Regions from separate parts of the Streptomyces sp. NPDC060184 genome, predicted to be linked through region 1. Evidence: riboswitches for the same ligand, from Rfam matches in the RefSeq annotation. Region 1 holds a riboswitch; the other holds the start of a gene.
What was found. A riboswitch is a leader RNA that binds a small molecule or an ion and turns the genes downstream of it on or off. The one in region 1 is predicted to bind cobalamin.
Positions count from the first base shown of each region.

Region 2: linked by a shared signal. The riboswitch ahead of ACFWEE_RS17060 (ABC transporter substrate-binding protein) and the one ahead of ACFWEE_RS22475 (CbtB-domain containing protein) in region 1 are both predicted to bind cobalamin.

Region 1 covers NZ_JBHWYX010000034.1:83,548-91,039, forward strand. The annotation lists gene ACFWEE_RS22455 (hypothetical protein) at 1-1,384, shown strand, start outside; gene ACFWEE_RS22460 (pirin family protein) at 1,711-2,676, opposite strand; gene ACFWEE_RS22465 (tetratricopeptide repeat protein) at 2,835-3,182, shown strand; gene ACFWEE_RS22470 (CbtA family protein) at 3,317-4,090, opposite strand; gene ACFWEE_RS22475 (CbtB-domain containing protein) at 4,113-4,328, opposite strand; adenosylcobalamin (AdoCbl) riboswitch at 4,332-4,478, opposite strand; gene ACFWEE_RS22480 (5-dehydro-4-deoxyglucarate dehydratase) at 5,236-6,189, shown strand; gene ACFWEE_RS22485 (glucarate dehydratase family protein) at 6,189-7,463, shown strand.
Region 2 covers NZ_JBHWYX010000022.1:104,340-112,278, forward strand. The annotation lists gene ACFWEE_RS17035 (beta-ketoacyl-ACP synthase 3) at 1-73, shown strand, start outside; gene ACFWEE_RS17040 (beta-ketoacyl-[acyl-carrier-protein] synthase family protein) at 57-1,379, shown strand; gene ACFWEE_RS17045 (acyl-CoA dehydrogenase) at 1,763-3,640, shown strand; gene ACFWEE_RS17050 (acyl carrier protein) at 3,934-4,194, shown strand; gene ACFWEE_RS17055 (beta-ketoacyl-[acyl-carrier-protein] synthase family protein) at 4,191-5,414, shown strand; cobalamin riboswitch at 5,536-5,725, shown strand; gene ACFWEE_RS17060 (ABC transporter substrate-binding protein) at 5,796-7,007, shown strand; gene ACFWEE_RS17065 (FecCD family ABC transporter permease) at 7,004-7,939, shown strand, end outside.

The DNA of each region.
Region 1 (7,492 bases):
CTCGCAGGACCAGGATCGTACCGAGCAGGCGATCCAGGAGTACCGGACCGCGTACGAACGGGGGCTCGCCGCCGAGCAGGGCCAGGAGCCGGCGCGGGCGCTGGCCGAGTTCGCGCGGGCGCAACACGCCCTGGACCGTTTGGACGCCGCCTCCCCCGGCCTGACCGAGGTTCCCCAGGCCCGAGCCGGACTGCTCTACGCCATGGGACGGGCCAGGACTGATGCCGGAGACGTGACCGGTGCAGTCGCAGCCCTGGACCAGGCCGAGGAGCTGTACCAGCGGATGGAGTCGGAGCAGCTCGCCACCCGGAAGGAGGGTGAACAGCGGGGTGGCCGGCAGGAGACGGGTCCCGTTCCCGCGGTCTTGCTGACGGCCGATGTCCGGCTACGAAGGGCCCGAGCCCATGCCGAGTGGGACCGTCCCTTCAGCGCCCTCAGCGATCTGGACATGTCGATCGGTGGGTACATGCGGGCGGGAGCCTTCTCGCCCCTCTCGGACCGTTCCGGGGACGCGGCCCGGATCCTGGCCGTCGGGGCGAGGATCCAACTGCGGGTGGGCGACCATGAGCTGGCTCTGGAATGCGGCCAGGAGTCCCTCGCCCGATACCAGGAGATGGGCGGTGTCGGGCCGGAGGCGATCCCGTACGCGATCGGTTTCGCCGCCCCGGTCGTCTCCATGCTGGAGGCGAAGCGTGGGCAGTGGGACGCGGCGCTGGCCGTGGACGGCTTGATTCTGGAGGCCGCAGAACTCGGCGGGGTCGGGAGTTCAGGAGCTCATGCCCGGATCGGTGTCCACCTGAGAGAGGCCGGGCGGGACGCGGAGGCGGCCGGACATCTGGCCATGGCCGCGCGCGGGTCGCGTGATCGGATCGCGGAGATGGAGCGGGAGTTCGGGTCGGTGCTTGCGCCGAGTCTGCGGGAGGTACTGCTGGAAGCGGAGCGGACGGAGCCCACGAGGCTCGCGGTGGGCGTGCGGTCCGGCGCCCCGGATCCGCTGGAGATCCGGACGCTGCGACTCTCCCTCTGCGGCGGGGACGGAGCCAGGTACTCGGCTACCGGCCGGATGAACGTGGTCGACGCTGTGCCACGTCAGGTCACTCTGCTCGCCCGAATCGGCCGGCAGCTGATCGCGTCCGAACGCCTTCCCTCGGCATTGCGCGTGCTCTGGGAGGCGCTGCTGCTCTGCGATGCCGCCAGCCGCTGGGCCGCCTTGAACACCGGCGCCTCCACCGCGGCCGTGCCGCTGCGCGAGGCAGAGGAGAGCGCCTTGGCCGGAGCGGCCGTTCTCGTCGGCATGCTGAAACGATCCGGGGATCCGATGAGCGACGCGCTCACCGCCGACCTGAGGAACGCCAGGGAACGCCTGGGCCTGTCGGCGCACTGAGCATTTTCAGGGTTGCCGTTCCAGGGTGAGGACGGCTGCGGCGATTGCGGTCGTGCGGTTGGGGCAGCGGGCCTTTCAGGCTTGTCCGACCGGTCCAGACAGCGGACGGGGACCACGGGCATCCGACTACCGGCCAGGAACGGCGGCACCAGGTCGGCATCGATCCGATCGGCCCATGACACACGTGCCCGCACACAGGACTCGACACGCGTCGTCCCGAGTCCGGCGGCCCCCTCAGTCCGAGCCCGAAGCAGGTGCGGTTCGCGTGTCTCGGCACGACGGCCGCCAGCGGGAGCCTGGTCAGTCCAGCCACTGATTTACGCAGGTCAGCGCACCCGGCCACGCGGCTTCAGCGGTGTGGTGGGCAGTTGTGGGGCAGGCAGGCGGGCACCGTGGTAGCCGTGCACTTCGCCGAACCGCGAACTCTTCTCCCAGTCGTCTCGCGCCTGGACGATCTCCTCCTCCGTCCGCCCGATGAAGTTCCACCACATGACGATCTCCTCCGCGAACGGCTCGCCCCCGAGGAGCATGAGTCCGGCGTCGGAGTCCGCGCGCAGGGGCAGTTCGCCACGGCCGCAGCCGAGGTAGAGCATCGATCCGGGGAGTACGGGCACGCCGTCGACGTGGGCCTCGCCCGACATCGACAGGACCGCGTACTCGAAGTCCGGGTCGAGCGGCAGGCGGGTCTCGGTGCCCGTCGCGAGGGCGAGGTCGATGCCGACGATCGGGGTGTAGGTGGTGCCCGGCGAGGCCGCGCCGTCGAGTTCGCCAAGGATCACCGTGGCGGTGAGGCCGGGGGCCGTCACCGTGGGGAGGCCGGCGTGGTGCTGGAAGTCGGGTTCGACGTGACGGTGGGCCTCCGGTAGGGCCACCCACAGCTGGGCGCCGTGCAGAAACCGGGCGTGGCTCTTCGGGCTCTCCTCGGAGTGGCTGATGGCCCGGCCCGACGTCATCAGCCCCAGCTCCCTGGGGTGTACGGTACGCAGGCTGCCGAGGCTGTCACGGTGGAGCACCTCGCCCTCGTGCAGCCAGCTCACGGTCTGCAGCCCCATGTGCGGGTGGGGCGGCACCTGCATGCCGGGCTCGTCCGCGATGTCGTCGGGGCCGTAATGGTCGACGAAGGCCCAGGCGCCGATCATGCGGCGGCCGAGGTTCGGCAGCAGCCTGCGCACTTCGGTGGACTCGCCGAGCCGTACGTGGCGCGGGGTGAGGAGTTCACGTACCGGTTCGGCGACGACGAAGCCCCGTCCGCCGCAGACGGACAGCGTGGCCTGGCGATCGAGGTTGCTCATGGTGGTCAACCTATTGCGCTCCGGCCCGGCCCGAGGGGCAGTGGCGCGATCGCCACCTCGCCGATTTAGTGGAATATTCAACCATCGCGGTATGTTGTCGCGAGCACACGGGCGGAAGGCCGGATCGGCCGCCCCGCCGGCGGCAGAGGAGGAAACCCATGGACGAGACCTACTACGAGTTCGGCACGGCCGCCGACCGCTGGAACCGCGCGCAGTTCTTCTTCGACGCGAAGGAATACCTCACCGCGGCGCGCATTCTCCGCGGGCTGGTGGACGAGGTCCCCGAGCAGGTCGCCCCGCGCCTGCTGCTCGCCCGCGCCTACTACCACTCGGCGCGGCTCGGGAAGGCCGAGGCGGAGCTGCGGATCGTCCTGGAGCGCGACCCGGTCGAGGACTACGCGCGCCTGCTGCTGGGACGCACGCTGGAGCGCCAGGGCCGGCACGAGGAGGCCGCGCCGCACCTGCGGGTGGCCGCCGCTCTGAACGGCGACTTCGCCACCGACTGACGTCCCCGCGTCCCGTGGCGCCGGAGGCAGCCGCTTCAGGGAAGGGCGTACGACGCAGAGGTGTGCGGCCGGAGAGCTCTCCGGCCGCACACACACGCGGGTGCTCCGACCTCGTGGGTCGGCCGCGGGGTGGGTCAGCCCACCGCCCCGGCGGTCCGGGGCGCACCTTCCCGGGAGGCCGCGCCGCGCTCGCGCGAGGGCAGCAGCAGGCGCTCGGTGAAGGCGCCGAAGATCAGCCCGAAGCTCACCCAGAGGGTGGCCTGGACCGCGAGGGTGGAGAGCCGGAATTCCCAGAGCAGGGTCGCCGGGAAGTCCGCCCCCACTTCGTCGAACGACGGCAGGAACACGTAAGCGAGCGCGATCAGCAGGACGTATCCGGCGGAGGCGGCGACGGTCGCGTTCCAGTTGCCGAGGCGCGGTGCGAGTCTCCTCCCGGCGATGACGGCGGCGACGGCGAGCAGGATGCTGAGCGCCACCATGAGGAAGAACAGCCCCGTACGTTGCCCGATGGTGTCGGGGTTGCCGACGGCCGGCGGGTTGGCCGGGTACTTCAGGAACGGTACGAGGTACACGGTCAGCAGCGCCGCACCCGCGACCAGGGCCGCGGTGGCCCGGGGGCCGAAGTTCCCGATGCGGCCGAGGGCGTAGCAGAAGACGAGTGCCGCGATGCCGCCTACGGCGACGCCGAAGACGAGGACACCGGTGGCGAGGCCGCCGGTGGCCTGCATCGTCCGGCTGACCAACTCCTCGCCGCCGTGGTGGTCGTGGCTGTGGGCCTCTTCCAGGGCGATGGACGCGTCCACCCGGGATTCGCCGAGGAAGTAGGCGACGAGCAGCGCCGCGACGCCCGCGAGCAGGCCCGCGAGCATGCCGCGGACCAGGAGCGCTCGAACAGATATGGAATTCATGAGAGTTCGGGTCCCCTGGGGTCTAGTGGCAGGGGAAGCCGAGGAGGTGACGGCCGTCGTGGACCCACTCGTGAACGGCCTCGCCGGAGATGACCGAGGTGGCGCCCTGCTCGGCGCCGACGAAGTACAGCAGGACGAGCATGAGGATGCCGAAGAAGACCGCCCACGGGGCGATCGCCTTCAGCGATATGGGGGTGACGGCGGGTACGCCGGTCGAGGGTGCGGCAGTGTGTGCCATGGCAGAACCTCCTGAGGGAACACGCGTCCCGATCGTGGTGCCTGAGACGACGGTGCTGGGTCTGACTTCCCGCAGGTACGGGTTCACAGTGGCGCGACCGTGCCGGATTCTCACCGGACTTCCGTTGCGCCGTCGTCATGCTGGTCAGACCATAGCGCCTGCGTTCGGGCGCCGCCATGGCGCATCCCGCCGCCTCTTACTCAACGCCAGTACGCGCAGGGGCCGTTGAGGAAGAGGGAGACTTCCGCGACGGCCCCTCGGGTGACATACGTCTCACTGACGCTGAACCCCGCGCGGGGCAAGTCGAATTCGCCGACACCGGTGCCGGCACCGGCACCCCTCGGATCCGTACACCCCCACAGCCCGGCCACCCGGGGCCCGGCGCACCCGGCCTCGGCCGTGCGCGACCGGACGCACGGGATCCCAGGCCCGCCCAGCCCTCACCCCGACGCGCCCAATCGCGCATGGTCACGCACAGTTGTGCACCTGGCGGAACAAAGGCAGCACATCCGCACGCGCGACCGACGTCCGGTTTCCCTCACTCCCGCCCCCACCATGGCTGGAAATCACCCACAGGGTTCGCGTCCGAGCGGTGGCCCGCACGGCGAACCCCAGGGGCCTCCGTCCGATCCTTGCGGGTGAAGCCCGATGGAGGGTCCGCACCATCACCGCAGTTCAGATGGCATCTGTGCGCACACCCTCTCCCATCGTGGCGAGCGGACCCCACCCCCTCGCCCCCAGCCAGAAGCCTCACCCCGGACCGTCGGGCGCAGTTCGCTTCACGTCCGCATGTCTGAAACCGGCCCACGCACAACCCTTGACCTCGGCGCGCGGCGGCGCCTACTTTCCGTGCAGCGATTCGTCATATTGACCAATGTTCATATACATGAACTCGGAAAGGTGCTTCATGCTAGAGGGCGTTCTGTTCTTTCCCGTGACTCCGTTCGCTCCGGACGATTCGGTGGATACCGCGAAGCTGGCGGAACACGTGCGAAGCGGGGTCCGCGCCGGAGCGGGCGGCGTGTTCGTCGCCTGCGGCACCGGGGAGTTCCACGCGCTCGGTGTGGAGGAGTTCGCCTCGGCGGTGCGGACGGCCGTAGAGGCAACGGGCGGTCAGGTTCCGGTCTTCGCCGGTACGGGCGGTTCGCTGCCTCTTGCCCGGCAGTACGCGCGGGCCGCGGAGGAGGCCGGTGCCGACGGGCTGCTGCTGATGCCTCCGTACCTGGTGGCAGGAGAGCCGGCCGGGCTGGTCGCCTATGTGCGCCAGGTGGTCGCGGCCGGCTCGCTGCCGGTGATCGTCTACCAGCGGGGCACCGCCCGCTTCGATGTCCCCTCGGCCCTCGAAGTGGCCCGGATGCCCCAGGTCGTGGGCCTCAAGGACGGCACCGGTGATCTCTCCCTGCTGTCCCGGATCGTGACCGCCGTCCGCGCGGACGCCGAGTGCGGCGGTGCGGGATTCCAGTTCTTCAACGGGATGCCCACCGCGGAGGGCACCGTGCTCGCCTACCGCGGCATCGGGGTCGAGCTGTACTCGTCCGCGGTGTTCTGCTTCGCCCCCGAGGTCGCCCTCGCCTTCCACCGGGCCGTCACCTCCGGGGACGACGCCACCGTCCAGCAGCTCCTGGGCGGCTTCTTCCATCCTCTGATCGCACTGCGCGAGAAGGTCCCCGGCTACGCGGTCGCCCTGGTCAAGGCGGCGGTCCGGCAAGGAGGCCTGGACGTCGGCGGCGTACGCCCCCCGCTGACCGATCCCACGCCCGAGCACCTCGCGGAGCTGGAACGGATCGTCGCGCGGGGCCGCGCCCTGGCGACCGCCGGTGCCGGCGTCGGCGTCGGTGCGGGCGCCGGGGAGGTGCTGTGATGGGCGACAGCCTGCGGATCACCCGCATCGAGATCACCCCCGTGGCGTTCAAGGACCCGGCCCTCCTCAACGCGGTCGGCGTCCACGAGCCGTACGCGCTCCGCGCCGTCGTCGAGGTCCACACCGACCAGGGCGTGTCCGGGCTGGGCGAGACCTACGCCGACGAGGGGCACCTGCGCCGGCTGCGTGCGGCGGCCGACGCGATCACCGGCATGGACGTGCACGCCACCGGTCCGATGCGCCGGCGGATCGCCGAGGTGATCGGCAGCGACTCCGGCAGCGACGGCCACGGCCTGACGGGCATGATCACCACCAGCAGCACGGTGGACCGGGTCTTCTCCCCCTTCGAGGTGGCCTGCCTGGACATCCGGGGCCGGGCCGTCGGCCGCCCGGTGAGCGATCTGCTCGGCGGTGCGGTACGCGACCAAGTGCCTTTCAGCGCCTATCTGTTCTACAAGTGGGACGCGCACCCGGGGCACGAGCCCGACGGCTGGGGCCCTGCCCTGGACCCCGAGGGGATCGTGGCGCAGGCCAGGCGCATGGTGGACGAGTACGGCTTCACCGCCATCAAGCTCAAGGGCGGAGTCATGCCGCCGGAGCAGGAGGTCGAGGCGGTCCTGGCGCTGCGTGAGGCCTTCCCCGCCACCCCGCTGCGCCTGGACCCCAACGCGGCCTGGACCGTTGAGACTTCACTGAAGGTGGCGCGCGATCTGGAAGGCGTGCTGGAGTACCTGGAGGACCCCACCCCCGGGCAGGAGGGCATGGCCCGGGTCGCCCGCGAGGCCTCGATGCCGCTGGCCACCAACATGTGCGTGGTCGCCTTCGACGAACTGCACTCCTCGGTGCGCCAGGACGCGGTGCAGGTGGTGCTCTCCGACCACCACTACTGGGGCGGTCTGGAACGTTCCAAGCTGCTGGCCGGGATCTGCGACACCTTCGGCATGGGCCTGTCCATGCACTCCAACTCCCATCTCGGCATCAGCCTGGCCGCGATGACCCACCTGGCGTCCGCCACGGAGAACCTCTCCTACGCCTGCGACACCCACTGGCCGTGGAAGGACCCGGCGGAAGACGTGATCGTCCCCGGGGCCCTCGGTTTCCGCGCAGGTTCCGTCGCCGTGCCCCGTACCCCGGGCCTGGGGGTGGAGCTGGACCGGGACGCGCTGGCCAGGCTGCACGAGCAGTACCTGCGCTGCGGTCTGCGCAACCGGGACGACACCGGCTACATGCGCCGGCTGGACCCGTCGTACGAGAACAAGTCGCCGCGCTGGTGACCCTGGGCGTGGGGGGGCCCCCCCCCCCG
Region 2 (7,939 bases), on a different contig from region 1:
CGCGGCACTTCGCTGGCCGGGGGCCCCGCCGACGACCACGACGGAAGGAACAGAGCATGTCGCAGTTGGCTGACGAAAGCACCAGGGCCACTTCTCGGGACCGGGCCGCCGAGTCGGCGAGAGCGGCCCACCGCACGGCGCCACGCGGCGTGCTCCACGGCGGCGGGGCCGTCGCCGTCACCGGTCTCGGCGTGGTCACCCCGGCCGGAGCGGACGAGCACTCCTTCTGGGCAGGACTCTGCTCCGGCCGGTCCACGGCCCGTCGCTGCGACGAACTCACAGGCCTGCCCGTCGACTTCGCCTGCCCGGTGGACAGCATCGACCTCGACGCCGCGGTCGGCGGACGCTCCGTGTGGCGGATGGCCCGGTTCGTGAAACTGGCCCTCGTCGCCGCCCGGCAGGCGGTGGCCGACGCCGGGCACGACCCCGCGCGCTGGGACGGAGGCCGGGTGGGTGTGGTGCTCGGAGTGGGGGTGGGCGGTGTCTCGGTGCTCGTCGACAACGCCCGCAGACTGGCCGACGACGGGCCGGACGCCGTGTCACCCCTGCTGGTCCCCATGATGATCCCGAACGCCGCCGCCGGTGAGGTGGCCATCGCCCTCGGTGCCCGCGGCCCGAGTCTCGCCCCCGTCACCGCCTGCGCCTCCGGCGCGACAGCCATCAGCGTCGCCCGCGATCTGCTGGACAGCGGTCAGTGCGACATCGTGGTGGCCGGCGGCGCCGAATCCGTCCTCACCCCCCTCGTCGTCACCGCGTTCGCACGGATGGGCGCGCTCTCCACCCGGTCCGGCGACCCGGCGAGCGCCTCCCGCCCCTTCGCCGCAGACCGGGACGGCTTCGTCATGGGCGAGGGCGCCGCCATGCTCGTACTGGAGCGCGAGAAGGACGCGACCGCCCGGGGCGGGCACACCCGGGCGCTGCTCGTCGGGGCCGGTTCCAGTACGGACGCCTACCACCCCACCGCACCCGAACCGGACGGCCGGGGTGCGCGACGCGCGGTGGAGGAGGCGCTGCGGCAGGCGGGCTGGACGCCCGGCGACGTCGACCACGTCAACGCCCACGGCACGTCCACCCTGCTCAACGACGCGATGGAGACCGCCCTGATCGGCAGCCTCTTCCCGCACGCGCCCACGGTCACCGCTCCCAAGGGCGTCGTCGGACACACCCTCGCGGCGGCCGGAGCCATCGAGGCCGTGGCCACCGTGCTGACGCTGGAGCACGGGCTCGTACCGCCGATCGCCAACCTCGACTCGGTGACCGACGCCTTCGAACTCGACTGCGTGGTCAAGGAACCGCGCCACCAGAGCGTCGAGACCGCCGTGAGCCACTCCTTCGGCTTCGGCGGGCACAACGTGGCGCTGGCCTTCCGGCGCGCCTGACGGAGTGTCTGAGCGACCGGTCCCCACCGGGCCCCGTCACGCGTCCGCGCCGCTCCCGCCCGATCGAACGCGTCCTCTTCGGAGACCAGCACGCCGATCGTCCTTCCTCGCTCGCTGTCGTCCTCCGTCAGCCCCCCCGCACCCGCAGGTCACACCATGTGAACGGCTGACCGGGCGGCAGCACGGGCCGACTCCGGACCCGCACCCGCCAGGGACCTTCTCAGACGTGCAACGGCCGGATAGCGGGGCCAGGACCGAGCCCGACGCGTAGACGGGCCTTCCGGGCGGAAGCACGCGTCGACGACTGGCGTGCCCGGCCGCACACGCACCAGGTACCTGCACGACGCCGGGTGTCCTCGCCGTTCCACGCTCGTTCAACGAACATGACCCCTCAACCGACCGCGGCGCTGCCGCCTGCCGTCACGGACGCCCTGACCGCCGTCGTCTACGGCCCCGACTTCCGCCGCGAGCACGCCTTCTGGCGCCGGCTGACCACCACCGAGCCCTTCAGGAGCCCCGCGCGCACGGTGCCACCGGAGGATCAACTGACCCGTGCCTACGACCGGTTGCGGTTGATCAACCGTTCCTTCGACAGCGCGGCCCGGCTCGCCTCCGACGTACGTGCCCTGACCGCGATGCACGAGTGGCTCGGGCCGGTCGATCCGACTCTCGCCACGGTGGCGGGGATCCACTACAACCTCTTTCTCGGCAGCCTGCTCGACCACGACCCCGAGGGCCGCCGCGACCTCTCCGGTCCCCTGCACATGGACGAGATCGGCACCTTCCTCTGTACGGAGGTCGCGCACGGCAACGACGCGGCGGAGGTGGAAACGACCGCCACCTACGACCGGGCCCGCGACGGCTTCGTCCTGCGCACCCCGCACGCGGGTGCGCAGAAGTTCATGCCCAACACCAGTCCGGCGGGCGGTCCCAAGAGCGGGCTGGTCGCCGCCCGGCTCGTCGTCGACGGGACCGACCACGGCGTCTTCCTCCTGCTGGTCCCGCTCACCGACGCCGTCGCGGCCCTGCCCGGCGTACGGGTGCGCAGGCTGCCGGCCCGGATGGGGTCGCCGGTGGACCACTGCCTGACCTCGTTCGACGACTGCTTCGTGCCCCGTACGGCGCTGCTCACCGGGGCGCAGGGACACGTCGGGGACGGCGGGGAGTTCGGCAGCGCGCTCCCGAGCAGGCGGCGGCGCCTGCTCGTCTCCCTCGCCCGGGTCACCCCGGGCAAGCTGGCCATGAGCGCCTGCGCGGTCGGCTCGGCACGCGTCGCGCTCGCCGTCGCCGTGCGCTACGCCGGGCACCGTACGGTCGCCGGGCCGCGCGGCACCGGGCCGGTCGCCGTCTACGCCCACCGCACCCACCACGGGCCGCTGGCCGAGGCGTTGGCCATGGTGTTCGCGATGAGTCTGCTGCACCGCCGGGCGCTCGACCGGTGGGAGGCGGGCGCGGGCGAGACGGACCGGGGGGCGGCTGAGCGGCTGGTGGCCGTCGCCAAGGGGTGGATCACCTGGCGGGCCAGGGACGTGATCGTGGAGTGCCGCGAACGCTGCGGCGCCCAGGGGCTGCTGGAGCACAACGGGCTCGCGGCCCTGGTCACCGGCATCGAGGGCACCATCACCGCCGAGGGGGACAACCTCGCCGTGCACGCCAAGGCGGCGGCCGAGATGCTGCTCTCGGCCCCGGAGCGCGCGGCCGACGGGGAGACGGGGGGAGCGGGGGAGGCGCCGGGCGACCTCCGGGACCCGGCGTTCCTGCGCGGGCTGCTCACCGCGCTGGAAGCCCTCCGCTTCGCGCGGGCCCGGTCGTGGATGGGCGCTGCCCCGCCCGGGGACGCGCTCGGCCGCTGGAACGCGGGCTCGGGGGCCGCCCTGCGCGGTGTGGAGGCGCACGCGGTCCGGCAGGCCGCCGAGGCGTTCGCGGAGGCAGGCGCCGCCCTGCCCGGGGGGCCCGCGCGCGAACGGCTCGCGCAGGTGGAGCGGTTGTTCCTGCTGCGGCAGGTCGGTCGGGGCAGCGGGGAGTTGCTGGCCGACGGTCGGGTGACGGCCGAGCAGGTACGCGCCCTGCCCGAGCTGTACGAGGAGGCCGTGGCCGCCGTCGCCGAGCACGCTCCCGCGCTGGTGGAGTCGTTCGCGCTGCCGGAGGAGACTTTCGCCGACCGGCCGATCGCGGGGCCCGCCTACGCCGACGCCTACGACGACCCCGAAGGCCCCTGGCACCGGGCCGCCGCCCGTCCGGCCGGGGAGCTCGCGCGGTGACCCGCGGAGTGGGCCGTTCGGCGACCGGCTCGGGAGGGAGCGCGACGGCTGCCTCTGAGGGGCGCGTCCGACGGGTGCGCGAGGCCATGGGCTCACTGGGAGTGAGGGCCGTCCTTCTGGCGTACTGGGGAACGGCCTTCGTTGTCTCGATGGGGCGGAAGAAGCCGCAGGTGGGCGTAGAGGAATCGGTTCGCCGGAAGGCGTAACCAGACGGGGCTCAGTCAGTTACCGAGATGGGCCCGCTGAACGTGCCCGCCACCCCCCAGGTATGTGCCGAATACAAGAGGAAGATCATGAAGGTCATTCATCCGAAGATCGTCGGCGTGCTGACCGATACGTTCAAGGTGCCCGCGGCCGAGATTCACCCGGAGTCCACGATGGACAGCCTGGAGATGGACTCGCTCGCGGTGGCGGAGTTCGCCGTCATCATCAAGGAAACCCTCGGCATCCACACCCCCGTCGACACCCTCCACCGGGACGCCACCCTCGCGGACATCTCGGAGTTCATCCGCACCGCCTCCCGCCGCGCGGAGCCGGTGAGCAACACCCGATGAAGAGGCCCGAGATCGCCGTCACCGGACTGGGCATGATCACCCCGGCGGGCAACGACGCGGCCTCCACCTGGGAGGGCGTGCTCGCCGGGGTGTCCTCGGCCCGTACGGTCCCCGAACTGGACGGGTGCGCGGTCGACTTCGCCTGCACGGTCACCGGCATCGACCTGGACGACGCCGTCGGCGGCCGGACCGCCTACCGGATGGGCAAGTACGTCAAGTTCGCCGTGCTCGCCGCCCGGGAGGCCGTGGCCGACGCCGGTCTGGACCCCGGCGGCTGGGACGGCTCCCGGGTCTCGGTCGTGGTCGGCACCAGCAGCGGCGGGTCGGCGGCCCTCTCCGAACAGGCCGTGGTGCTCGACCGGCTGGGGGCCGAGGCCTCCTCGCCCGCGGGCATCCTGCTCACCATCCCCAACATGCCCGCCGCGGAGATCGCGATCCAGCTCGGGGCGACCGGCCCCAGCCTCGCTCCGTGCACGGCCTGTTCGTCCGGGGTCACCGCCCTGTCGGTCGCGCGGGACATGCTGATGAGCGGCCAGTGCGACATCGCCGTCGCCGGGGCGACCGAGTCGATCGTCTTCCCGGTGGCGATGACCGGCCTGGCCAGGTCCGGGGCGGCGGCCCTGCCGGACGGCGACCCGTCGCGGCTCTGCCGCCCGTTCGCCGAGGACCGGGCGGGCCTCGTCATGGGCGAAGGGGCTGCCATCATGGTGCTGGAACGGGCTGACGACGCCCTGGCCAGGGGGGCCGTACCCAGGGCGTTGATCGCGGGCACGGGGGCCACCACCGACGCCCACCACCCCACCAGCCCGCACCCCTCCGGCAAGGTGGCCAGGGCGGCCGTCGACGCCGCCCTGCGGGACGCCGACTGGCGCGCCGAGCAGGTCGACCACGTCAACGCGCACGGCACCGCGACCCCGCTCAACGACGCCACCGAGGCCGCTCTCATCGCCCGTGCCTACCCGCACCGGCCGCCGGTCACCGCACCCAAGGGCGTGCTCGGCCACTGCATGGGGGCAGCGGGCGCCATCGAGGCCGCGCTCACCGTGCTGACCCTCCAGCACCAGCTCGTCCCGCCGATCGCCAACCTGGACGCCCCCGCGCCCGGGTTCGACATCGACTGCGTCACCAAGGCGCCCCGGCCCGTCGCCGTCCGCCGGGCCGTCAGCCACTCCTTCGGGTTCGGCGGCCACAACGCCGTGATCGCGCTGCGGCTGCCCTGATCACAGGGCCCCGGACAGCGGGCGTCGCCGGACGGTCTCCGGCGGCGCCCGCTGCCGTACCCGGCCTCCTCGGCGGCGGTCGTACGGCATCGAACGGGCATCCGGCCCGTGCGGAAGGGCGTGATAGCTTCCCAGTGCCAGTCGCACTCCACACATGGGGTCAGGGAATCCGGTGAGAGTCCGGAACTGACGCGCAGCGGTGAGGGGGACGGGCGGGGCCACGGCCACTGGGAGACCCACGGGTGTCCCGGGAAGGCGTCCCGTCCGCACGAACCCGAGTCCGAAGACCTGCTGGCGCCCTGCGGTCCGTACGGGCCGCGGTCTTCCGTACAACGGGCCCCGCGCATGGGCCCAGAGACGCCGAGGTACCCCGTGCCGTCCATGGCCGTGTTCCGACAGTCCCGCCCCTCCCGCGACGCCCGGCACGTACGCGCGCCGCGTCGTCCGGACGGACCCGCTACAGCCCGTACCGCAGCGGTCCTCCACCTCGCGAGCGCGAGCACCGGACACCGTCCGACCCGCGGTCCGGGCGGACGGCGCTCCTTCCGGAGCACGCCCGCGGCCCGGTCCGCCCGCCCCGCCGCCCTGCTGACGGTGGGGCTCCTGCTGCTGACCGCCTGCGGCGGCGCCGCCGACGACGCACCGGCCGCCGCAGGTAAGGCCGGTGACGGATACCCGGTGACGCTCCACAACTGCGGACGCACCGTCACCGTCGCCTCCGCTCCGCACCACGCGGTCTCCCTCAACCAGGGATCGACGGAGATCCTGCTCGCCCTCGGCCTCGCCGACCGGCTCGCGGCCACCGCCACCTGGACCGACCCCGTGATGAAGGGCCTGGAGAAGGCCAACGCGAAGGTCCCGAGGCTCTCCGACAACGCCCCCTCCTCGGAGAAGGTGCTGGAGCGGGAACCCGACTTCGTCAGCGCCTCGTTCGAGTCCACCCTCGGCAAGGGCGGGGTCGCGCCCCGCGAGCAGTTCGAGGACCTGGGCGTCCCCACGTACGTCTCGCCCGCCGACTGCACCGGCAAGGACAACAGCGGCGACGGCGACGGCGCCCGCTCCACCGCCCTCACCCTGGACAGCGTCTACGGCGAGATACGCGACCTGGCCCGGGTGTTCGGCGTGCCGGGGCGGGGCGAGAAGGTCATCGCCGGGCTGCGGGCCCGGGTGACGGAGGCGACGGACGGCGTCGACGCCTCGGGCACCACCCTGATGTACTGGTTCGCCAACTCCGAGGCCCCGTACCTGGCGGGCTGCTGCGGGGCGCCCGGCATCATCACCACCGAGCTCGGCGCCAAGAACGTCTTCGACGACACCCACGAGGAATGGCCCCAGATCAACTGGGAGACCATCGCCGACCGCGATCCGGACGTCCTCGTCATCGGCGACCTCACCCGCAAGTCGCAGACGGCCGAGAGCGCCGAGAAGAAGATCGAGTTTTTGGAGTCCAACCCGGTGACCAGGAACATGGACGCCGTACGGAACAAGCGGTACGTGCTGCTCAGCGGCCAGGCCATGAACCCCACCATCCGCACGGTGGAGGGCATCGAGCGCGTCGCGGCGGGGCTGCGCGAGTTCGGCCTCGCCGGATGACGGCCGACCAGGACCCGGCGGGTGCCCGCACCGTGGCGCCGGCCGGCACCCGTCCGGAGCCGGCCGACACCGGTACCCGCCGGAAGTCGGCCGACGCATCCACCCCACCGGAGCCGTCCGCGAGCACCCGTCCCGCACCGTACGGGCGGCGCACCGGCCTGCGGGCCGTGCCCGAACCGCTCCTGTGGGGCGGCGGAACGGTGCTGCTCCTGGCCTCCGTCGCGGTGGCCGTCACCATCGGCCCGGCCCGGATCTCCGTCGCCGACGTGTGGTCGGTGGTCGCCGCCCACCTGGGCCTCGGCGATACGGAGCTGAGCCCGATCCGGGACGGCATCGTCTGGGACCTCAGGATGCCGCGCACCCTGCTCGCGGCCGTCTGCGGCGCCGGGCTCGCGGTGTGCGGGACCGTCATGCAGTCGCTGCTCCGCAACCCGCTCGCCGACCCCTTCGTCCTCGGCGTCTCCTCGGGGGCGTCCACCGGCGCGGTCGTCGTCGTGGTGCTGGGCGTCGGCGGGGGAGCCGTCTCCCTCTCGGCGGGCGCGTTCGTCGGCGCGCTCGTCTCGTTCGGGCTCGTCCTCCTGCTCAGCCACACCCTCGGCGGCACCACGGACCGGGTCGTGCTCTCGGGCGTCGCGGTGATGCAGCTCTTCTCCGCGCTCACCTCGTTCACCGTGATGACCGCCGCGGACGCCGAGCAGACGCGCGGAGTGCTGTTCTGGCTGCTCGGCTCGCTCAGCGGCGTCGGCTGGACGGACGTCCAGCTCTGCACCGGCGTGGTGGCGCTCACCCTGACGATCTGCCTGGGGCACGCCCGTACGCTCGACGCCTTCGCCTTCGGTCAGGACGCCGCGGCCACGCTGGGCGTCCATGTCGCACGCACCCGGACCGTGCTGCTCTGCACCACCGCGCTGCTGACCGCCGCACTGGTCAGC